DNA from 2 places in the Sedimentibacter sp. MB35-C1 genome. Region 2 is predicted to be linked to the other one. Evidence: a T-box and tRNA genes for the amino acid it is inferred to sense, from the RefSeq annotation. Region 2 holds a T-box; the other holds one or more tRNA genes.

Region 1 (9,296 bases), 1.7 Mb from region 2:
ACCAAAAACACAGGTATCTGCTAAATCGAAAGATGAAGTATAGGTGCTGACACCTGCCCGGTGCTGGAAGGTTAAGGGGAGAAGTCATCGAAAGAGAAGCTTTGAACTTAAGCCCCAGTAAACGGCGGCCGTAACTATAACGGTCCTAAGGTAGCGAAATTCCTTGTCGGGTAAGTTCCGACCCGCACGAAAGGTGTAACGATTTGGGCACTGTCTCAACAATAGATCCGGTGAAATTGTAGTACTCGTGAAGATGCGAGTTACCCGCGGCAGGACGGAAAGACCCCATGGAGCTTTACTGCAGGCTGACATTGGAATTCGGTAGCAATTGTACAGAATAGGTGGGAGGCAGAGAAATCGGTACGCCAGTATCGGTGGAGCCAACGTTGGGATACCACTCTATTGTTACTGAATTTCTAACATGATACCGTGAACCGGTATATGGACACTGTCAGTTGGGCAGTTTGACTGGGGCGGTCGCCTCCGAAAGAGTAACGGAGGCGCTCAAAGGTTCCCTCAGCACGGTCGGAAATCGTGCGAAGAGTGTAAAGGCAGAAGGGAGCTTGACTGCGAGAGAGACATCTCGAGCAGGAACGAAAGTTGGACTTAGTGATCCGGTGGCACCGAGTGGAAAGGCCATCGCTTAACGGATAAAAGCTACCCTGGGGATAACAGGCTTATCTCCCCCAAGAGTCCACATCGACGGGGAGGTTTGGCACCTCGATGTCGGCTCGTCTCATCCTGGGGCTGAAGCAGGTCCCAAGGGTTGGGCTGTTCGCCCATTAAAGAGGCACGCGAGCTGGGTTCAGAACGTCGTGAGACAGTTCGGTCCCTATCCGCCGTGGGCGCAGGAAATTTGAAGGGAGCTGTTCCTAGTACGAGAGGACCGGAATGGACAGACCGCCGGTGCATCAGTTGTCACGCCAGTGGCATAGCTGAGTAGCTGAGTCTGGATTAGATAAGCGCTGAAAGCATCTAAGCGCGAAACTAGCCCTAAGATAAGATTTCCCATCACGCAAGTGAGTAAGACCCCCGATATGTTAACGGGTTGATAGGTTGCATGTGTAAGTGCAGCAATGCATTCAGCTGAGCAATACTAATAGGTCGAGGTCTTGACCTCAAAGATGCCCTAACCCAATATTTTCGACTAAAAGGAGAAAAAAATTGAAGGTAGGTCATTCGCAACGAATTCCCAATTTATGCGACGCAAGGAGCAAGTAAATTGGTAAATGAGACTGCGCAAAAATGTCTAATCTAAAAATTCCTATGCGATTTTGAAAGTTCTGAAAGAACTTTTATATATCTGGTGACAATAGCGAAGAGGACACACCCGTACCCATCTCGAACACGGAAGTTAAGCTCTTCAGCGCTGATGATACTTGGCGGGCAACTGCCTGGGAAAGTAAGACGTCGCCGGGTATGACCTAACCCGATTTTTCAGAGTTCTGTTCTGAAAAATGGCGGTAGGTCATCCGCAACGAATTCCCAAATTTTGCGACGTAAGGAGCAGAAAATTTGGTGAATGAGACTGCGATGTTGTTAGGGCAAAGGCTTTAGATAGTCAGTTCAAAACTTACAAAAACATTATCTGGTGACAATAGCGAAGAGGACACACCCGTACCCATCTCGAACACGGAAGTTAAGCTCTTCAGCGCTGATGATACTTGGCGGGCAACTGCCTGGGAAAGTAAGACGTCGCCGGGTATGACCTAACCGATTTTTCAGAGTTCTGTTCTGAAAAATCGACGGTTGGTCAACCGCAATGAGTTCCAGATTTGCATGAGCGACAGCGAGTAAGCAAATATGTGAAAGAAACTACGATGGCTATAAAGGCCCTATGGTCAAGCGGTTAAGACACCGCCCTCTCACGGCGATAACCCGGGTTCGAATCCCGGTAGGGTCATAGTTTAGGCTTGGCTCAGTTGTAAGAGTGTTTTAAAATCGGAAGAGTTCCCGAGTGGCTAAAGGGGACGGACTGTAAATCCGTTGGCACCGCCTTCATTGGTTCGAATCCAATCTCTTCCACCAATGCGGAAGTGGCTCAGTGGTAGAGCATCGCCTTGCCAAGGCGAGGGTCGCGAGTTCGAATCTCGTCTTCCGCTTCCAATATAAATTTATTTTGCGGGTGTAGCTCAATGGTAGAGCCCCAGCCTTCCAAGCTGGTCGCGAGGGTCCGATTCCCTTCACCCGCTCCAAGTTATGTTTTGGTGGATATGGCCTAGTCGGTTAGGGCGCCAGATTGTGGCTCTGGAGGTCGTGGGTTCGATTCCCACTATTCACCCCAATACTTAACATCGAGGCGCTATAGCCAAGTGGTAAGGCACAGGTCTGCAACACCTAGATCTCCAGTTCAAATCTGGATGGCGCCTCCAAAATTCTTTGCACCCATAGCTCAGTAGGATAGAGCAACGGACTTCTAATCCGTGTGCCGGGGGTTCGAATCCTCCTGGGTGCATTTTATTGGGGTATCGCCAAGCGGTAAGGCACCAGACTCTGACTCTGGCATTCGTGGGTTCAAATCCTACTACCCCAGTTAAAAATTGGGATGTCGCCAAGCGGTAAGGCACTAGACTTTGACTCTAGTATGCGTAGGTTCGAATCCTGCCATCCCAGCCATTTTAATTTATTATGATCCATTAGCTCAGCAGGCAGAGCACTTGACTTTTAATCAAGGTGTCCGGCGTTCGAATCGCCGATGGATCATTCAATATAAATGGAGAAGTACTCAAGTGGCCGAAGAGGCTCCCCTGCTAAGGGAGTAGATCTGACAAGGATGCGAGGGTTCAAATCCCTCCTTCTCCGTTACTACATATTCGGGGCGTAGCGCAGTTTGGTAGCGCATCTGGTTTGGGACCAGAGGGCCGCGGGTTCAAATCCTGCCGCCCCGATACTTAAGACGGGCTTATAGCTCAGGTGGTTAGAGCGCACGCCTGATAAGCGTGAGGTCGATGGTTCGAGTCCATCTAAGCCCACTATACCAAAACAATTTGTTTTGGGCCTTTAGCTCAGTTGGTTAGAGCGCCCGGCTCATAACCGGTAGGTCCAAGGTTCGAGTCCTTGAAGGCCCACTCATGACTCAATTTATGCGACGCAAGGAGCAAAAAAATGGGAAATGAGACCGAATTTGCCCAGATAGCTCAGTCGGTAGAGCAGGAGACTGAAAATCTCCGTGTCCGTGGTTCGATTCCGCGTTTGGGCACCAGAAGCGCAGCTGGAAAATCCGGCTGCTTTTTTACTGCATAATTTGATTAGGATAATTGGATAAAACAAAAGCTGTGAAAAAACACAGCTTTTTTATATTATCAGATTATTTAAGCGTTCTACTTTTACCTTTGATATGACCAAGTACAATTAAGTTGTAGCATCAAAGTAATATTTTGAAAAATAATTCAAATATAATTGTGTATTTTGAAATTATTTTCAGTTTTTGGGAGCAATAAGTTTATTATAGAAATTATTTTATTGAAAACATTTGCACAAGTGAATAGAATATAACAAAATTGCTACTTAGATATATTTATAGAAGAATCTAAATAATTGTCTGGTAGGCAGTATAATGATAGTCGTAATAATAATTAAAAAATATTAGGAGGTTATTGAATGAAGAAAGAAGAATTTTATGAAACTAATTATAGTTTGGATGAAATTGAAATGGACCCTCGATTTATTATTTGTGAAAAAGAAATGAAATTAGTTTTTGGAGTGCAAATTATTTTTACACTAGTTAGTATTATTGCAGCCTACTTGTTAGGCAGTGGAGATCCTAATAATTACAGTTATATTTTAGGATTGCCTACTTGGTGGTTTGCAATAATTGTCATTAGTGTAATATTTACTGGAGTAGTAATTTATATAACTAAATTTAAGTTGGTGGACATGGAATTAAGTGATGAAGTTGAGAATGACGATTTAGCAGTAAAATAATTACTAAACAAATACAACAATATTATTAAAAGGAGACATATAAATGGGTTATGAAATAAGTGCAAGTAGTCGTACAGCAATAATAATTACTTTTGCTATTTATACTTTGGGTATGATTGCAATCGGACTTTATTCAAAAAAAACAATGGATAAAACTGCAGTAGATAAATATGTTGATGAATTTTATACTGGCGGACGTGGTATGGGAGCTATAGTTGTTGCAATGATGGTAGCCGCTGGATTATGTAGTGCTGGAACATTTCTTGGAGGACCTGGTCTTGGTTACTCAGTTGGATTAACATGGGTTTTAGCTGGATTCTCTCAGATATTTATGAATTTTACAGTGTTTGGTGAAATAGGAAAGAAAGTTGGCATAGTTGCTCGAAGGATTAATGCACAATCCTATGTTGATTTATTTGTATCTCGCTATAACAGTAATAAATTTATTGGTGTATTTGCAATACTAGCTGTAATGATGTTTTTAGGCAGTTATGTTGTGGCACAGTTTGTTGGAGGCGCTAGACTGTTTGAATCTATGACGGGCCTTTCATACACATTAGGATTGGTATTATTTGCAGGACTTGTATTAGTTACAGCTGCATTAGGTGGTATAAAAGGAGTAGCAGCTGCAATTGTATTTCAAGGAATAATAATGACTGTATCAGTAATTATGTTATTTATATTAACCTTAAGTCATCTTGGACCATTAACTTCTGTATACAAAGAAATTATTTCAATAGATCCATCTGTTGTTACACCTTGGACATGGAGTCCAATGTATCAATTTTCTATGTGGATTGTATATGGACTTGTTTGGATTGGATTACCCCATGGAGCTATGGCTACACTTACATATAAAGATACAAAATCAATGCATAAGGCAATAATAATGGGAGTTTTATTTGTATTGGTTTGGACACTTGCATTAATTTGGACAGGAAGTTTAGGACGTGCAATGTTTCCAGACTTAGAGGTTCCAGATCAAATAATACCTTCTATTGCCATGAAAGTTTTACCACCATGGTTAGCAGGACTTACACTTGCAGGTGTTGCTGGAGCAATACAATCTACAGTAGGATCCATGGTTATTATTATCAGTTCAACTTTTGTTAAAAATGCATACCAATCAATGATAAATCCAAAGGCTGACAGTAAAAAGTTAAAAAAAGTTACAGTTATGTCAACAGTTGCAATATGTATAGCAATATTCATTCTATCCATTAATCCGCCTAATGCTCTTCAGTTTATGATAACATTTGCAGTTGGAGGATTAGGTTCAGCATTCTTCTGGCCGCTGCTATTAGGAATTTATTGGAAGAGAACCAACGAATATGGAGCTGCTGCCGGAATGGTTGGTGGAATGGTTACCTATATACTTGGTGCAGGAAACTACTTACCAATAGCTATGGGAATGAATGCAGTAGTAGTTGCTCTATTTGTGTCTTTATTGTTGACAGTATCTATAAGTTTGGCAACACCAAAGCCACCTAAAGGAATAATTATGATATGGTTTGGCAAGTATTATCCAAAAGAAGTATTATCAAAATAATACAATATTTATAAATAGATTAGAAAAATATGAACTGTCATATTTCTAAAATTTGTATAGGGGTGATAAATTTGTGTAAGTTTGATTTAGTAGTAAAAAATGCAAAGGTTATTGATGGTACTGGCAACCCATGGTTTTATGGATGTGTTGGCGTAAAAGATGGGAAAATTGCTTACATAGGTAATTTAAATGATGATATTGATTGTTGCGAAATAATTGATGCGAAGCACCAAATATTGTCTCCCGGATTTATTGATTGTCATACTCATTCTGATTTTGCGTTATTGAGAGACCCGGGAATGTTATCAAAATTGAAACAAGGGGTTACAACTCAATTAATTGGACCGTGTGGTATAAGTGCCGCACCCATAAGTCCAGATAGAGTAAATCTGTTGGATGCTTATGCTGGTTTTGCCAAAGCTGGTGTCGAACCTGAATATAATTGGGAAACCTTTGGAGATTTTCTTAATGTTATCGATAAGTTGCCATTAGGAACAAACATAGGTGCTTATGTTGGACATGGAACAGTTAAAATTAACGTTATGGGATTTGAATCAAGGAAACCAACTGAAGAAGAGCTTAAAGAAATGAAAAAACAAGTAAGAGAAGCGATGGAAGACGGAGCATTCGGTATGAGTTCTGGATTGATTTATCCTCCGGGAGTATATTCGGAGCCTGAAGAAATAGAAGAAATGGCAAAAGAACTTAATAGATTTAATGGTGTGTATCTTTCCCATATGAGAAATGAATCATATAATTTATTAAAAGCTGTTAAAGAGATAATTCACGTGGCAGAAGTTGCTAATATTCCAGTTCAAGTACATCATCATAAAGCTATGGGAATAAAAAACTGGGGACTGGTAAAAGAGTCTGTTAAATTAATAGAAGAAGCGAGAAAAAAAGGACTGGATATTACAATTGATCAATATCCATATACTGCATCCAGCACCACATTGAGAGCATGTTTGCCTCCGTGGGTTCATGAAGGTGGTATTGAAAAGATAATTGAAAGGCTAAATGATCCTTCAACTAGAGCGCGTATAATTGCTGATATAGAATATACTGACAATTGGGAAAACTTTTACAAAAATAGTAATGGAGCAAAGGGAGTAGTAATTTCGTATACACCATATACACCGGAATTTGAATGTAAAACTCTTTATGAGGCGGGTAAAATGGTTGAAAAAGAACCATTGGATGTTTTATGTGATATTATTGCAGCTAATAAAGGCAATGACAATGCTTGTTACCATATGTTAAGTGAAGATGATATTAATTATGTTATGAAGAGTCCATACACAATGATTGGGTCAGATTCAATTCCTGTTGCACCAGGTGCAAAATGTCATCCGAGAACTAACGGAACATTTCCTAGAGTCCTTGGAAAATACGCTAGAGAAGGTGGAGTTATAACTCTTGAAGATGCAGTGAAAAAAATTACCGGCTATCCGGCTGGCAGATTTAATATTATGGGAAAGGGATTAATTAAAGTTGGGTATGATGCAGACCTTGTTATTTTTAATCCTGATACAGTAATAGATGGTGCTACTTATGAAGATCCGTTTAAAGAACCTATAGGTATTAATTTCGTTTTAGTAAATGGTCAGTTGGCAATAAAAGAAGGTAAATCAACGGGTAATACCTCAGGCAGAGTTGTTAGAAGAAAGTAATTCATATGTATCTACGTATAGCAAGAGTGATTATATGCATGCACATAATCACTCTTTAACAATATAGGCCGAAAATGATTTCCTTGAAAAAGTATATAATGTAATATATAATATTCTCTATACAAAAAATACATGGTGATAAAATGATAACAGTTAGGGAAATACTAGACGCGGAATTTTTTAAAGATTATAAGGTCATTGCAGGCAATAAGGGATTAGACAATCAAGTAAGGGGTATAACCGTTCTTGACTCAGAGTGCGGTTATAAATGGACTCAAAGGAATGAATTTGTATTTACAACTGGATATATATTTTCAACTAATCCAAATAATCTTGAAGAGTATTTATGTTCTCAAGAAATCAAAAAACATGCTGCACTGGCCATTAAAGAAAGGTATATAAGAGAAGTACCTAATGAAATGTTGAAAGTGTTTAATGATAATAAAATTCCTTTAATATTTATACCTCCAACAGGACGTTGGGTAGAGATATTCAATGCTATTAATGCGGTTATTTTAAATAAAATTATTAAAAAATTTGATATTGGTAAAATTAGTAACGTTAAATATTATAACTTATCTTATCAGGAAAGAAAAATAAAAAAAATACTTAATATATTTGAGTATGAAACAAGTTTTCCTGCAATGCTGTTTGACTTAATAAATGAAAAAGCTTATTACAGTTCAAATAAATTCAAGGAAGAAACAATAAATATTAAAATAGAAGAATATTGGAATCCATCTTTTAGCTACAGTAAAGAATATTTGTTTAATAATAGCAGAATGGCTAGGTATAAGTTAGGTACAGGGAAAAATTTAGATTTTAGCTGGATTAATATACCTATAATGGTCGATGATAAAATAAAAGCATATTTTGTAATAATTGAACCTAAATGTAAATTAAGTTACTTCGATCAATTTGCTTTAAGCATTGGATTGGCTCAGCTCCAGGCCATGTACGAACAAATTTTAGTGGTTAAAGGGTTAGAATACACTCAATTTACACAGTTTATGAATAAGTTAATAAGCGGAGAAATCAAAGATAAGAAAACGATTATTTTAAAAGCAATACAATTTGATATAAATATATATAAGAAATATTGTTTTTTCATTATGAAGCAGAGCAATAAAGAAATAATGATCAATAATTATAAAGATATAATTAATTCTAACAAGAAGCGCGTATTTGGAAGTGATAATAAATGTCATATCATTGTTATTGACGAATATAGTTTTTTATTTTTGTATGAATTAACCGAAGGGCTTGAACTGGATAAAGAATTAGAGCTTTTGTATACAAAAATAGACAATTTTTATAAGAGAGTGTTATTGGACATTAGTAACATTAAGCTGTATTTTGGGTTGTCAGATATATGTGGAAATATAGTAGAGACTGAAAGAAGTTATATGAGGTGTCTTAAGGCTTTAGAGATCGGGCCTCATTTATTTCCAAATGATAATTTGTGGGTATATTCTAAGTTAGGTATTCTTGCATGGCTTGATATAAAAGAAGATGAAATGGAAGTTATGAAAAAAGATATCAACAAATTGAAAAAAATTGGTGATGTTGAGCTTATTCAAACATTAAAAGTCTATGTGGAAAACAGGATGAATTTCAGTTCTACTGCAGATAAAATGTTTTTGCATATTAATACTGTTAGAGCCAGAATTGAAAAGGTTAACAATATTTTGAATATAGACTTGAATAACGAGCTAAATAGATTAAAATTGGAATTGATTTTAAAGTTTTTAGAATAAATCTTTGCTACTCTTAGTCGTATATTTTTATAATTATAATAATCAATAGTACTATTCCGGCATATCCATTCAGTACATAAACAACATTTTTAAATATGTCGACATAATTTAAAATATATTATAATTATATATAAAAGAATTACATATATCAAATTTGTTAATAAAAAAATGTTATTTACAGGGCATTTTTTTTATGTACATGAAAATTCTATTTTTTTAATATATTATTTTATAAATAAATTAAAAATTTTATTTTTATGAAAAAAATGAAGAATTAAATAGTAAAATATTATCTATTTTTTCATTACAAAAAAAGAGATGTTGCTCTACTAAATCTTTATTTTAGTATTTCAACAGCAACATCAATAGTGCGGATGCAAATAGCTTAACTTTTAG
Region 2 (9,296 bases):
ATAGGTTTTTCTATATTTCATGCTATATCTTCTTTTTGTAATGCGGGGTTTGATATTACAGGAAACAGTATGGTAAGGTATGTGGATAACTTTATAATAACATGGTCTGTTTGTACTCTTGTAGTAGTAGGAGGAATAGGGTACTTTGTACTTTGGGACATACATGCAAGCAAGAACTTTCATAAGCTGACTTTGCATTCAAAGCTGGTTTTGGTTACAACCTCTGTGTTGGTTGTTTTTGGAGTAGTTATAATCTTTATTTTAGAACGAAACAATCCTGGAACTATGGGAAGCCTTGATATATCAGGCAAAATAAATGCTTCTCTGTTTCAGGCAATAAATCCAAGGACGTCCGGTTATAATTCAGTGCCTTTGGAAAATCTAAGAATGGCTACAGTGGCGATAATAATTGTATTTATGTTTATAGGAGGTTCTCCTGCTTCTACTGCAGGCGGCATTAAAACAACAACGATGGCTGTTCTGATAGTATCTTTTTACAATTTATTCAGGGGTAAGAGGGATTTTGAGGTGTTCGAAAGAAGAATAATGCCGGAAACAACTATAAGAGCTGCTGCGGTATTGATGGTTTCGCTTATGTTGGTGATAATATGTTCAATTGTGCTTTCAATAACTGAAGAGTCGGCAGGCTTTAATTATACGGATATACTGTTTGAAACAGTATCCGCATTTGCAACTGTCGGATTGTCAAGAGGATTAACACCGTATTTAAGTGATGTGGGGAAAATCATGCTGACAATAGTTATGCTTATAGGACGAGTGGGGCCAATGACAGTGGCGTATGCATTTTTAAAGCAAAACAGAAATATAGGAAATTATACCTATCCTGAAGGAAAGGTAATAATAGGATAAGGAGGACAACATATGAAACAGATAATAGTAATCGGATGCGGCAGATTTGGTGCTTCTGCTGCAAAGACACTTACAAAACTTGGACATGATGTTATGGTGGTTGACCAGAATGCAGACATTATAAAAGAAATATCGGAGTTTGTTGCGCATGCTGTTCAAATGGATGCCATTGATGAAGCATCGTTTCGAACCATAGGGCTTAGAAATTTCGATGTTGCAATAGTAGCAATAGGCTCCGACACTCAGGCTTCAGTTATGGGAACTCTGATAGCAAAGGAAGCGGGAGTACCGATTGTAATAGCAAAAGCAGCAAATGAAACTCATGGAAGAGTGCTGAAAAAAATCGGGGCAGATAAAATTATTTATCCGGAGAGAGATATGGGTATGCGGGTTGCATATGGACTGGTTACTCCCAACATATTGGATGTAATAGAATTTTCGCCTGACTACAGCATAGTTGAAACGGTAGCTCTTGCAGAATGGGAAGGTAAGTCTCTTAAAGAATTAAACCTTTCAAGAAAGTACGGGATGACTGTAATTGCATTAAAAACATATGATGAAATAAATATTGTTCCTTCTTCTGAAACAGTAATAAATCATAATGACATTGTTGTTATACTTGGAAGCAACGATAATCTGAAAGTTATTGGAGATATTAAGTAATTGTGTTATAATTTATCTAACTTCAGATAAAAAACTTAATGTTTATAAATTGGCTTTTCGTAAATGGAAGGTATATATGGATATAATAAAAAGCAGAGAAAACAGTAAAATTAAATATATCCGCTCACTTGGATCTAAAAAGAGCCGTGACGAAGAAAATGCGTTCATCGTTGAAGGAATTAAATTTGTAAATGAAGCATTTATAGAAAGTGCTCATATAATATATTTATTATTTAAAGAAAGCGCATTGAATAAGCCAGAAGTTCAAAAGCTATACAATTTGTCAAGTAGCATAGGCACCGATATATTAATATGTGAAGAGAATGTATTTAACTCGGTATCAGATACGATTAATTCTCAGGGTATTTTGGCAGTGATACAAAAGGATGAAAATCTAAATAAAATTGATAGCTATAAATTTGCTGTGATGTGCGATAAAATACAGGACCCGGGTAATCTTGGAACGATAATAAGGACTGCTGATGCATTCGGCCCTGCAGTTGTAATACTCAATAAAGGCTGTGTGGATGTGTATAATCCAAAAGTGGTCAGAGCTTCAGCAGGAGCTATATTTAGAGTTCCTTTTAAGTACGCGGATTCCGATTTGAAAATATTAGATTTGTTGAAAATTTCAGGCTTTAAAATTATTTCTGCTGTTGTTGATTCTAAACAATCATTTGACGATATAGAGCAATCAGATAAGATATGTGTCGTAATAGGCAATGAAGGGAATGGAGTTTCCCGGGAAATACAAAGTTGTTCACACATGAATATAACAATAAAAATGTCCGGCAATGCGGAATCGTTGAATGCATCTATTGCAGCAGGAATCAGTATTTATGAAATTAGAAAAAAATTGTTGTAATAAAAAAGAGCTTTTGATATAATCAAATGTAATGCAATGTATGGTGTACTTAATAATTTAATACTATAGCAATGAAGAAGTCCAGTAGGCATAAATAGGTGCTGTTAAAGAGAAAAATCATCATGGCTGAAAATGATTTTAGGCATTTGTGCTGAACCTTCACTTTGGAGCTTGCAGAATGAAGCTAGTAGTTCTGCACGGTATTTACCGTTAAAATAAATGAGGCCCTGAACTTGTTTAGGGTGAAAAAGAGTGGTATCGCGAAACTTCGCCTCTTAATGAGGCGGAGTTTTTATATTTATTTGATATTATAAAAATATTTATTAGTGAAAGGAGCATGTATGAAAGAGCAGCTTTTAAAGTTAAAAACAGAAGCGGTGAACAGACTTAAAGAATGCAAAGACAATGCAGATATTGAAAAAATACGAGTTAAGTATCTCGGTAAAAAGGGAGACCTGACATTAATATTGAGATCAATGGGAAACTTGTCAAAAGAGGAAAGACCTGAAATGGGAAAACTGGCAAATGAGGTCCGTTCAATTATAGAAGAGGAAATAAAAACGATTAAGGAATATGTAAGTGAAAAGGATCAGCAAAAAAAGATTAAATCAGAAATGCTGGATATTACATTTCCGGGCAAGGTTCCTGAGATTGGCCGAAGACATCCTTTAATTCAAGTTAAGGAAGAATTGGAGAGTGTATTTATGCGCATGGGATACGACGTTATAAGCGGCCCTGAAATTGAAACAGTAGGGCATAATTTTGACGATTTGAATGCTCCATATGACCATCCATCAAGAGACAAATCAGATACATTTTATATCTCGGATGATCTTGTCCTGAGAACACAAACATCTCCTGTTCAAATCAGAGTGATGAAAGAGGGGAAACTGCCTATAAGAATGGTGTGCACCGGAAGAACATTTAGATTTGATGATGTTGATGATACACATTCTCCAATGTTCCATCAGATGGAATGCCTTGTGGTTGATAAAGGCGTAACCCTTGCAAATTTAAAAGATTCAATTGATCAGTTTGTTAAGGAGTTATTCGGTAGCAAAGTGGAAACTCGTTTTCGTCCGCATAATTTTCCGTTTACTGAACCAAGCGCAGAAGTTGACGTATCGTGTCACTTGTGCATGGGCAAGGGATGCCCTGCTTGCCATGGAACAGGATGGAGTATGGAACTTTTAGGATGCGGTATGGTTCACCCTAATGTTCTCAGAAACTGCGGAATTGATCCGGAGGTATATTCAGGTTATGCATTCGGCATGGGAATAGACCGTGTTACAATGGTTAAGTATGGAATCCCGAACATAAGGTTATTGTTCGAAAATGATGTTAGATTCTTAAAACAATTTTAGGAGGTTAAAATGTTAGTACCTATAAAATGGATGAAAAAATATGTCGATATTAACACTGATGACAAGACATTATCAGATAAGTTAACACTTACGGGTTCACACGTTGATGCTGTAATTGATTATACAAAGGAAGTTGTAAATGTAGTAACAGGCAAAATAGTTGAGCTTGTAAAGCATCCTAATGCCGATAAGCTGGTGGTTACTCAAATTGATATTAACAAGGAAGAGCCGGTACAGATAATTACGGGAGCAAAAAATGTCAAGGTTGGAGATATAGTTCCAGTTTGTCTGGAAGGAGCAGTTCTTCCCAACGGACTTAAAATTAAAAAAACAAATTTTAGAGGCCTTCCTTCATACGGCATGATGTGCTCTTATGAAGAACTTGGGTTTGACGATAAAGTAATTCCAAAGGAAGCAAGAGATGGCATAGCTATTCTTCCAGCTGAAACTGAATTAGGAAAAGATATTAAAGAAGTACTTGAGCTGGACGGAAGTGCTTTAGAGGTTGAAATAACCTTTAACAGGCCAGACTGCCTGAACATAGTTGGTATGGCTAGAGAAGCAGCGGCAACTTTGGGAACAAAATTTAAATTCCCGAAAATAGAAATCAAAAATGAATCAGGAAACATTGAGGATTATTTAAACGCTGTTGAAATAGATGATGAAAATTTATGCTCGCGTTTTTACGCAAAAGTAATTAAGGATATAAAAATAGGGCCTTCCCCTCTTTGGATGCAAAGAACTCTTATGGATGCAGGCATGAGGCCTATAAACAATATTGTTGACGTAACTAATTTTGTGATGTTGGAGCTTGGGCAGCCTTTACACGCATATAACCTTGAAGCGCTTGAGGGAAGAAAGCTTGTGGCTAGGAGAGCTAAAAAGGATGAAAAAATAGTTACGATAGATCAGAACGAAAGAAAATTAGATGAAAATATGCTTGTAATTGCCGACGGAGTAAAACCTGCATGCATAGCCGGTGTTATGGGAGGTTATCATTCTGAAATAGGCGATGATACAAAAATAATGGTTTTGGAAAGTGCAAATTTTAATCCTAAATCAATAAGAGAAACTTCCAAAAAATTAGGCATGCGTTCTGAAGCATCCGCACGAAATGAAAAGCCTATGGGATATGTTATGGTGGAACTGGCAGCAAAAAGAGCATGTCAGCTTATTGAAATGATAGGTGCTGGAACTGTTGTTGGAGGATACCTTGAAGCGGGGAAAAATAAATATGTGCCTCCGGTAGTTACACTGAGACCGCATCGTGTCAAATGGCTGCTGGGAATAGATATACCTGTGGAAAATATGCTTAGCTATTTAAATAAGCTTGAAATTGAATCGGAATTTGACGGTGAAAAAATTGTAAGTAAAATCCCTTACTTCAGAACTGATATTGAGCAGGAAGCTGATTTGATTGAAGAAATAGGAAGACTTTACGGATTTGAAAACATTGCTTCGGAACCACTGAGAGGAAGTACAAGGGTAGGCAGAAAATCTGATATACGCATGCTGGAAGACCAGATAAAAGAAATATTGTGTGGAATGGGACTGTATGAGATTACTACATATTCGTTCATAAGTCCTAAATCATATGACAATATAAATGCTTCACCTGACAGCGAATTGAGAAATTATGTGAGAATATTAAATCCTTTAGGAGAGGATTTTAGCTCTATGAGGACTACATTGATTCCAAATATGCTGGAAGTTGTACAAAGAAATTCAAACAGAGGCGTTGAAAGTGCTAAGCTATATGAAGTAGGGAGCATATTTATACCAAGAGAGCAGCCTGTTGTACAGGAACCTTATGAAAAATTGAAAGTCTGCATAGGAATGTACGGAAATTATGATTTCTATGATATGAAAGGCATAATAGAAGGAGTCCTTTCAAGAATGGGAATAGCCGTAGGTTTGAAATCTGTATCTGATAATCCCATATTTCATCCGGGCAGGACTGCGGCAATGTATGTAGACGATGAATATATTGGAATTTACGGCGAGGCATCTCCTAAAGTTCTTGAAAATTACGGATTGGAAGGAAAGATATATATTGCTGAAGTAGATGTCGAAATGCTTCTTAAACATAAAAATACAGGCTGGAAATATGCGCCTCTTCCGAAATATCCTGCTATGGTAAGAGATATTGCGGTAGTAGTGGATGATAATGTCTTGGTAGGCGATATGATAACAGATATTGAAAAAATAAATCCTCACTTGATAGAAAGTGTTAAGTTATTTGACGTATATAAGGGCGATCATATAGAAGAAGGATACAAGAGCTGCGCATTCTCAGTTACCTATAGAAACAAGGAACGCACATTAAAAGAAAAAGAAGTTGAAAATATTCACAAAAAGATACTAGAAGAGCTTGCAAGCAAATATGAGGCAAAATTAAGATAAGTGAAAAATAGAGATTCTTCGGGTAACCGAAGAATCTATTATTTTATTTCTTTTTTCTTTTTTAAATACGTGAGAAGTAAAAAGCCGGCTATGATGGAAGCAAGGCTTACCAACTGTGCTATTCTCATTCCCATGAACATAAGGCTGTCTGTTCTTAGCCCTTCCACAAAGAACCTTCCTGCGGAATATAAAACTAAGTAAATAGCTAAAACCTGTCCGTCTGTTGTTTTCTTGTTTTTTCTGTACCAAAACAGAAAAACAAATATGCAAAAATCGATTATTGACTCATATAGAAATGTGGGATGCACTTTTTGACCATTTACCACTATTCCCCACGGAAGATCTGTAGGGCCTCCATGAGCTTCCTGATTAATGAAATTGCCCCATCTCCCTATTGCCTGACCTAGAGCCACGCTTGGTATAACAATGTCAAGAAGTTCAAATACATTAATTTTTCTTTTCTTGCAGAATAATATGCCTGCTATTATACCGGCAATCAATGCACCGTGTATTGCCAGCCCGCCGTTTCGTATGTTTATTATTTCCGATGGGTTTAGGCTGTAGTAATCCCATGAAAATGCTACATAGTACAATCTTGCTCCTACAATCGCTGAAGGAATTGCGATTAAAAGAAAATCAAGAAGATTATCTTCCTTGAAACCAATCCTTCGGCATTCTTTCAAAGCAAAAAATATTCCCAACAATACTCCAAGGGATATTAATACACCGTACCACATTATATCAACACCAAAAACTCTAAATGCTACCGGATCCATAAATCCTCCTACCTGTTTTACTTTGCAGTTAACTTCCTATGCTGCTTTTACAATTATATAGTTATATTACCGCCAAGTCAAATAAAAGATGGTGGAACGATAAACGTGATGATTATCGAGAAACTAACTTCAAATAATAAGCTTTTTCTACAAAAATAATTCGTATTTTATACGAATTATCTCATTTTTTGTTGGTTCAGGAAGTAGGTAATGTGGATTATTTATTGCATATTGGTTGTTGGGCATTGAAATTACACACAAAATTATGGACAAAAATATATTTTTTTAAATTTAAAAAATAATAGTGGAACATTTAGCCCACAATGTGGTATAATATGCCCAGTAGGTGGTAGAAAATGTTTACTGGTGAATACATACATTCATTTGATGAAAAAGGAAGAGTTATAATACCTTCAAAATTTAGAAATGAACTAGGGGAAACATTCTATATCGGAAAAGGACTGGATAAATGTTTATTTGTTTATCCTATTGAAACATGGACAGAATTTGTTGGTAAACTAAAAAACCTCTCAACATTCAATAAACAAGAAAGATTCTTTCTCAGAAGATTTGTTTCGGGTTTTAGTGAATGTTCTTTTGATAAACAGGGAAGAATATTGATACCGCCTAATTTAAGAGAATTCTGTGAATTGAGTAACGAAGCTACTATTATAGGGGTTATAGACAGAATAGAAATTTGGAGCAAAGACAGTTGGAATGATTACTCCAACAATGACGAATTTGATTTTGACAGCATTGCGGAAAAAATGTCAGATTTGGGGATAGGACTATAAGGAGGAGTCACATGGATTACAAGCATACATCGGTTTTATTGGATGAATCGATAGAAGGATTAAACATTAAGACTGACGGAATTTATGTTGATGCAACACTGGGAGGGGGAGGTCACACAGAGGAGATACTTAAAAGAACCACAAAAGGAAGGGTAATAGGTATTGACCAGGATGACTATGCAATTAAAAGAGCAAATGAAAAACTAAAAGAATATAAAAATTTTACAGCGGTGAGAAATAATTTTAGCAATATTGAAGAAATTTTAGATGATTTAAATATAGATAAAATTGACGGAATTTTATTTGATTTGGGAGTTTCGTCTTTTCAATTAGATATACCTGAAAGAGGATTCAGTTATAACAATGATATGCCCCTTGATATGAGAATGGATAATAGTCAGACGACTACTGCAAGACATATTGTTAACGGATATGAAGAGCATGAGTTGTCAAGAATATTGTGGGAATACGGCGAAGAAAAATGGGCTGCGAGAATTGCTAAGTTCATTGTTCAGGAAAGAGAGCATGAATTTATAGAAACAACCGGACAGCTTGTAAGTATTATTAAAAAGGCGATTCCGAAGCAAGTTCGTCAGGATGGAGCTCATCCGGCTAAAAGAACATTTCAGGCTATTAGAATTGAAGTGAACAGGGAACTTGAAATTCTTGAGAACACATTTAAACATGCTGTTGACAGGTTGAATCCCGGAGGAAGAATTTGTGTTATAACATTTCATTCCCTTGAGGATAGAATTGTTAAGAATACATTTCAAAACTTAAACAAGGATTGCATATGTCCTCCAGAGTTTCCAACATGTGTATGTGATCACAGACGAAAATTAAAAATTATAACCAGGAAACCTATTGTTCCTACGCAAGATGAAGTGGAAACAAATAACAGAGCACACAGTGCTAAGCTAAGAATAGGAGAAAGGGTGTAAGAAATGTCAGCTTTAAGAAAAGAAGCCATTGATTTAGATTATGGACAAGGATCGGTAAAATATTCTCCAAAGAAAAAGCGAATAAAAAAAGCTAAGAAAAATATTAATGTTATAGAAAGCTTTAAGAATACTGCTATGCTTGCAGTAACATTTATACTTGGAATATTAATAGTCTATAATTATGCTGTCATAACGGATAAACAAATGGAGATTCACAATTTAAACCAGGAAATTGCCACGCTTAAAAATGACGCAGACGCTTACAACATAACATTGGAGAGTATAAAAAACACTAATTCAATAGAAGAAATGGCAAAAACGTATCTAGGGATGAATTATCCTACAAGAAAACAAACCGTATTTGTCGACTTTACATACGGAAGTACAGAAACTTCGGAGGATGAAACTAAATCAGCAGAAGAAAAAAGCAATAACATACTGGTAGGTTTAATTGACAAGGTTGTCAGTTTCATTCAGTAAGGGGGTTTCGTATGAAAAGACGGGTGAAAAGCATTACTAACCTTCAAAATAAAAGAAGAATGTTGGTATTTTTGCTTTGCTTTTTTTTAGCTACGATTGCACTGGTAGTAAGATTAGGGTTTATTCAGATCATTCATGGT

The links. The T-box of region 2 lies ahead of pheS (phenylalanine--tRNA ligase subunit alpha). A T-box ahead of a tRNA ligase gene usually reads a tRNA of that ligase, here a tRNA-Phe.
Region 1: it has a tRNA-Phe gene. The T-box ahead of pheS (phenylalanine--tRNA ligase subunit alpha) is inferred to sense a tRNA for this amino acid. The anticodon was not compared.

Annotation. Positions count from the first base shown of each region.
Region 1 is NZ_CP133188.1:1,259,288-1,268,583, forward strand. Features, by position in the region: rRNA gene RBQ61_RS05765 (23S ribosomal RNA) at 1-1,120, shown strand, start outside; rRNA gene rrf (5S ribosomal RNA) at 1,303-1,419, shown strand; rRNA gene rrf (5S ribosomal RNA) at 1,588-1,704, shown strand; tRNA gene RBQ61_RS05780 (tRNA-Glu) at 1,832-1,903, shown strand; tRNA gene RBQ61_RS05785 (tRNA-Tyr) at 1,944-2,028, shown strand; tRNA gene RBQ61_RS05790 (tRNA-Gly) at 2,031-2,102, shown strand; tRNA gene RBQ61_RS05795 (tRNA-Gly) at 2,122-2,195, shown strand; tRNA gene RBQ61_RS05800 (tRNA-His) at 2,208-2,284, shown strand; tRNA gene RBQ61_RS05805 (tRNA-Cys) at 2,299-2,372, shown strand; tRNA gene RBQ61_RS05810 (tRNA-Arg) at 2,382-2,455, shown strand; tRNA gene RBQ61_RS05815 (tRNA-Gln) at 2,462-2,533, shown strand; tRNA gene RBQ61_RS05820 (tRNA-Gln) at 2,542-2,616, shown strand; tRNA gene RBQ61_RS05825 (tRNA-Lys) at 2,631-2,703, shown strand; tRNA gene RBQ61_RS05830 (tRNA-Ser) at 2,716-2,802, shown strand; tRNA gene RBQ61_RS05835 (tRNA-Pro) at 2,815-2,888, shown strand; tRNA gene RBQ61_RS05840 (tRNA-Ile) at 2,899-2,972, shown strand; tRNA gene RBQ61_RS05845 (tRNA-Ile) at 2,995-3,068, shown strand; tRNA gene RBQ61_RS05850 (tRNA-Phe) at 3,127-3,202, shown strand; gene RBQ61_RS05855 (YhdT family protein) at 3,601-3,924, shown strand; gene panF (sodium/pantothenate symporter) at 3,968-5,473, shown strand; gene RBQ61_RS05865 (amidohydrolase family protein) at 5,545-7,143, shown strand; gene RBQ61_RS05870 (PucR family transcriptional regulator) at 7,287-8,900, shown strand.
Region 2 is NZ_CP133188.1:2,940,534-2,949,829, reverse strand. Features, by position in the region: gene RBQ61_RS14350 (TrkH family potassium uptake protein) at 1-870, shown strand, start outside; gene RBQ61_RS14345 (TrkA family potassium uptake protein) at 883-1,533, shown strand; gene RBQ61_RS14340 (RNA methyltransferase) at 1,610-2,398, shown strand; T-box leader at 2,461-2,677, shown strand; gene pheS (phenylalanine--tRNA ligase subunit alpha) at 2,740-3,762, shown strand; gene pheT (phenylalanine--tRNA ligase subunit beta) at 3,772-6,165, shown strand; gene lgt (prolipoprotein diacylglyceryl transferase) at 6,204-6,941, opposite strand; gene mraZ (division/cell wall cluster transcriptional repressor MraZ) at 7,298-7,735, shown strand; gene rsmH (16S rRNA (cytosine(1402)-N(4))-methyltransferase RsmH) at 7,747-8,676, shown strand; gene RBQ61_RS14310 (septum formation initiator family protein) at 8,680-9,156, shown strand; gene RBQ61_RS14305 (penicillin-binding transpeptidase domain-containing protein) at 9,168-9,296, shown strand, end outside.